2 regions of the Crenobacter sp. CS_VA4 genome follow, and region 2 is predicted to be linked to the other one. Evidence: predicted binding sites of a transcription regulator. Region 2 holds the regulator's gene; the other holds the start of a gene.
What was found. The regulator NrdR, encoded in region 2, represses ribonucleotide reductase genes. The targets are predictions, from matches to a motif close to AAANACNATATATNGTNTTT.
Positions count from the first base shown of each region.

Region 1 (2,386 bases), on a different contig from region 2:
ATCCACCCGGTGACCGGCAAGGAAATGAGCTGGAAGTGCAAGCTGCCGGACGACATCCGTCACCTGCTCTCCGTACTGCGCGACGAATCCGGTATGGCCAGCGGCCACACCACCGCCCGCCCGAGCTGGGCCGAGGATGAGAGCGACGAGGAGTGGGACGACGACGATTACGACGTCGAGGTGCACTATGTCCGCGAATAAGCCCGGTGACGGCGTCAAGCGCATGGACGAGGCGCTGGGGCTGGCAGCAAGCAACCCGGCCGACTGGCTCACCGCCAGCTGGCCGGCGCCGGCCAATGTGCGCACGCTGATCACCACCCGCGCCGGCGGCGTCAGCCAACCGCCGTTCGACAGCCTGAACCTCGGCCGGCACGTCGGCGACGACGACGCGGCCGTCACCGCCAACCGTGCCAAGTTGGCCGAACGGGTGCCGGCAGAGCCGGCGTGGCTGAGCCAAGTGCACAGCACCGTCGTGGTCGACGCTGCCACCGTCGGCACACCGGCGCCGAAGGCCGACGCGAGCGTCAGCCGCCAAGCCGGCACCGTGTGCGTAATCATGACCGCCGACTGCCTGCCGGTGCTGCTGACCGATCGCGCCGGCAGCGTGGTTGGTGCCGTACACGCCGGTTGGCGTGGTCTGTGCGATGGCGTGATCGAGGCAACGGTTGCCGCGATGCAGGCCGCCCCGCTCGAACTGATGGCCTGGCTCGGCCCGGCGATCGGCCCGGACGCGTTCGAGGTCGGCGAAGAGGTTCGCGCAGCGTTCATGGCGCACGATGTTCGCGCCGACGCGGCGTTCGAAGCGATTGGCGACGGCAAGTACCTGGCCGATATCTACGCCCTCGCCCGCCAGCGCCTGGCCGCACTCGGGGTGACGCAGGTCTACGGCGGTGAGCACTGCACCGTGCTCGAACGCGAGCGTTTCTTCTCCTACCGCCGCGACCGTATCACCGGCCGCATGGCCAGCTGCATCTGGCTGGCGTCGTAAGCCGTTCCAGGTTGGCCGAACAGCGCTTCGGCCAACCTTCTTCCCTCCCCCGCTCCCCGTCAGCAGCCTCAGCCTCGTTTTCGTCGTTAAGTCGCCGGTTTTCATGCAAGCGTCGTAACCGCGCCACAGGCCCGTTGCCACAACATCTTGTGGCAAATCCGCACAACCGTCGAAACCCTGTCATATCAGGGCGCTAGCCTAGTCGCGAAAAATTGCGCAAATCGGGCCAACTTTTTTCTTTGCCCCGCAAAGCCAATAAGGGCGCGGCTTTCGCGATATTCGTTGAGTGTCAAGACTTGTAGCCGCCCGCGCAGAACACTAGAATTTGCGGCCGTGCTGGATTAAAACAGTACATATTGTGGTTACGCACAATCCACACACAAGTTTTTAACAGACTTGTCCACAGCCCCGTCGGGCAGGACAGGTTGCCCGGATCGCCGGGTGCTGCCGCATCACGCTGCCGTATCAACCGAACTCGCAATAACAGAGGCCAACCACTATGCAATTGACCACCTTTGAAGGGCACACTGCTGCCGAGCTGGGTCGTTCCGCCGCACCGCAGGACGACTACAGCCAGTACAAAACCATCCGCCGCAACGGCGCGGTCGTGCCGTTCGAACCGGTCAAGATCTCGATTGCGATGACCAAGGCGTTCCTCGCCGTGGTCGGTGCGCAGGGCGCGACCTCGGCTAGCATCCGTGACAAGGTCGCCAGCCTGACCGAGAGCGTGGTGTCGGCGCTGATGCGCCGCAAGCCGGAAGGCGGCGCGATCCACATCGAAGAAATCCAGGACCAGGTGGAACTGGCGCTGATGCGTTTCGGCGAGCACGACGTGGCACGCGCCTACGTGCTGTACCGTGAAGACCGCACCCGCGAGCGCGCCGCTCGCGGCGAAGCGCTGCACCAGATCACCATCAACGTGATCCGCAAGAACGGTAAGAAGCAGGCTCTGGACATCGCCCGTCTGCGCGCCACCATCGAGTCCGCCTGCAAGGGCCTGGCCGAGACCGACGCCGACGCGATCCTCAGCGAAACGCTGAAGAACATCTACGACGGTGTGCCGGAAGAGGAAGTGAACAAGTCCTCGATCCTGGCGGCCCGTTCGCTGATCGAGAAAGACCCGGCGTACAACTACGTCACCGCTCGCCTGCTGTTGAACAACATCCGCCTGGAAATCCTCGGGGAAGCGGTCAGCCAGGAAGAAATGGCCGAGCGCTACGTCAGCTACTTCCCGACCTTCATCAAGAAGGGTATCGACGCCGAGCTGCTCGACGAGAAGCTGGCCGAATACGACCTGAAGAAACTGGGCGCCGCGCTCAACGCCGACCGCGACCAGCAGTTCGGCTACCTCGGCCTGCAGACCCTGTTCGACCGCTACTTCCTGCACGTGGATGGCAC
Region 1 is NZ_JBVMAE010000015.1:5,399-7,784, reverse strand. It holds gene rluD (23S rRNA pseudouridine(1911/1915/1917) synthase RluD) at 1-201, shown strand, start outside; gene pgeF (peptidoglycan editing factor PgeF) at 188-988, shown strand; gene ACZ2IA_RS14740 (ribonucleoside-diphosphate reductase subunit alpha) at 1,488-2,386, shown strand, end outside.
Region 1: ACZ2IA_RS14740 (ribonucleoside-diphosphate reductase subunit alpha) is a predicted target of NrdR. The motif match lies at 1,333-1,352, and genes of this name have one in related genera.

Region 2 (2,386 bases):
CGCCGCCGAGCAGAACAAGGGGCAGGGCGATGGAGCTGCGTGAGGCATCCGCGGAGGACCTGGCGCCGTTGGCCGGCTGGATCGCCGACGCCAAGGACTGCCTGCGTTGGGGCGGGCCGCAGCTGCGCTTTCCGCTCGACCCGGCGACCTTGGCCGAACACCTGACGGTCACGCCGGGCAACAGCTTTTACCTCACCGACGCCGGCCGTAGCGTCGGTTTCGGCCAACTGCTCGAGCGCGGGCCGGGGCGGCTGCACCTGGCGCGTATCCTGGTCGACCCGGCGGTGCGCGGCAAGGGCTGCGGCCGGGCGCTGGTCGCGGGTCTGGTGGCGATTGCCCGGCAGCGCGGGGCGCGGCTGGCCACGCTGAACGTCTACCGCTGGAATCCGACGGCGCAGGCCTTGTACCAGGCGCTCGGCTTCGTGCCGGCGCCGCCGCCCGGACGGCGAACCGGTGCGCGGCGACGATGTGGTGTTCATGTCTATGGAATTGAATGCGTCGCGCTGAACGGTGCATCGCATCGACCGCGCCGCCGACTTTGCCCGGGTTTGCGCTAAACTTGGGCTATTGCACGCTTTTTCGGGATAGCACTGTATGAAATGTCCGTTCTGCGGCCACGCCGACACCCAGGTGATCGACTCGCGCGTCAACGAGGATGGCACCAGCATCCGCCGCCGCCGCCGCTGCCTGTCATGCGAAAAGCGTTTCACCACCTTCGAGACCGCCGACGTGCGGATGCCGCAGGTGGTGAAGACCAACGGGCACCGTACCGAGTTCGACGAGCAAAAGCTGCGCACCAGCTTCTTCCGCGCGCTGCACAAGCGCCCGGTGCCGACCGCGCTGGTCGACGAGGCGATCGCCCGGATCTGTCACCGGTTGCTGCAGCTGGGCGAGCGCGAGGTACCGTCGCGGCAGATCGGCGAGATGGTGATGGCCGAACTGGCCAAGCTCGACAAGGTCGGCTACGTGCGCTTCGCCTCGGTGTACAAGAGCTTCCAGGACATTTCCGAGTTTTCCGACGCGATCAAGGAGATCGAGCAGGACGCGTGAGCGTGCCGACTCGATCGACACCCGGCAGCCTTGCGGCTCGGCCGGGTGAATTTTTTTAGAGTCTGTTCAGAATCTGTCGCGAGCAGCCTTCAGCGGGGTGAAGAGCAGCGCAGAAACCGGAATGTACATGGGTACATGAGGATTTCCGATCGCTGAGCGAATCAATAGATTCGCACGCCGAGCGCATGAGCCCCGATCAGGGCTGCGCAGCAAGATTATGAGCAGGCTCTTAGGAGCTGCGATGAGTTTTTCCGCCATCGACCACGCCATGATGGCGCGGGCGCTGAGGTTGGCCGAACAGGGCCGCTACACCACCACCCCCAACCCGCGCGTCGGCTGCGTCATCGTGCGCGATGGCGAGATCGTCGGCGAGGGCTGGCACGTCGAGGCCGGCACCCCGCACGCCGAGCGTCATGCCTTGGCGCAGGCCGGCGAGCTGGCGCGCGGCGCCACCGCCTACGTCACGCTCGAGCCGTGCAGCCACTACGGCCGTACCCCGCCGTGCGCCGAGGGGCTAATCGAGGCCGGCGTCGCCCGGGTGGTCGCGGCGATGGTCGACCCGTTCCCTGCGGTGGCCGGTAAGGGGCTGGCGATGCTGAGCGACGCCGGTATCGCGATCGAACACGGTCTGCTCGAAGCCGAGGCACGGCGCCTCAACAAGGGCTTCCTGTCGCGGGTCGAGCGCGGCCGGCCGTGGCTGACGCTGAAGATGGCCGCCACGCTCGACGGCAAGACCGCCTTGCTCAACGGCGTCAGCCAGTGGATCACCGGAGCTGCCGCCCGTCGCGACGTGCACGAGCTGCGCGCGCAAAGCTGCGCGGTGCTGACCGGCAGCGGCACGGTGCTGGCCGACGACCCGGCGCTGACGGTGCGCGAGGTCGAGACCCGCCGCCAGCCGCGCCGGGTGCTGGTCGACAGCCTGCTGGCGGTGCCGGACACTGCCCGGCTGTTCAACGGCGACGGCGGCGCGGTGATCGTCGCGACCGCGGTGGCCGACCCGGCCCGTCACGCCGCCTACCTGGCGCGCGGTGCCGAGGTCTGGGTGCTGGCGGCGGCCGACGGCCGGGTCGATCTGGCCGCGCTGATGACGAGGTTGGCCGAAGCCGGCATCGGCGAACTGATGATCGAAGCGGGCGCCGGCCTGAACGCCGCGCTGGTGCAGGCCGGACTGGTCGACGAGGCGGTGCTGTATCTCGCGCCGTCGTTCGCCGGCGACGCGGCGCGCGGCCTGTTCGGCTGGCCGGCGCTGAGCTCGCTGGCCGACAAGCGCGAGGTACGCATCGACGAGGTGCGCCGGGTCGGCGCCGACCTGCGCCTGACTCTACAATTTGTCTGA
Region 2 is NZ_JBVMAE010000013.1:8,597-10,982, reverse strand. It holds gene ACZ2IA_RS13475 (hypothetical protein) at 1-43, shown strand, start outside; gene ACZ2IA_RS13470 (GNAT family N-acetyltransferase) at 30-557, shown strand; gene nrdR (transcriptional regulator NrdR) at 595-1,050, shown strand; gene ribD (bifunctional diaminohydroxyphosphoribosylaminopyrimidine deaminase/5-amino-6-(5-phosphoribosylamino)uracil reductase RibD) at 1,292-2,386, shown strand.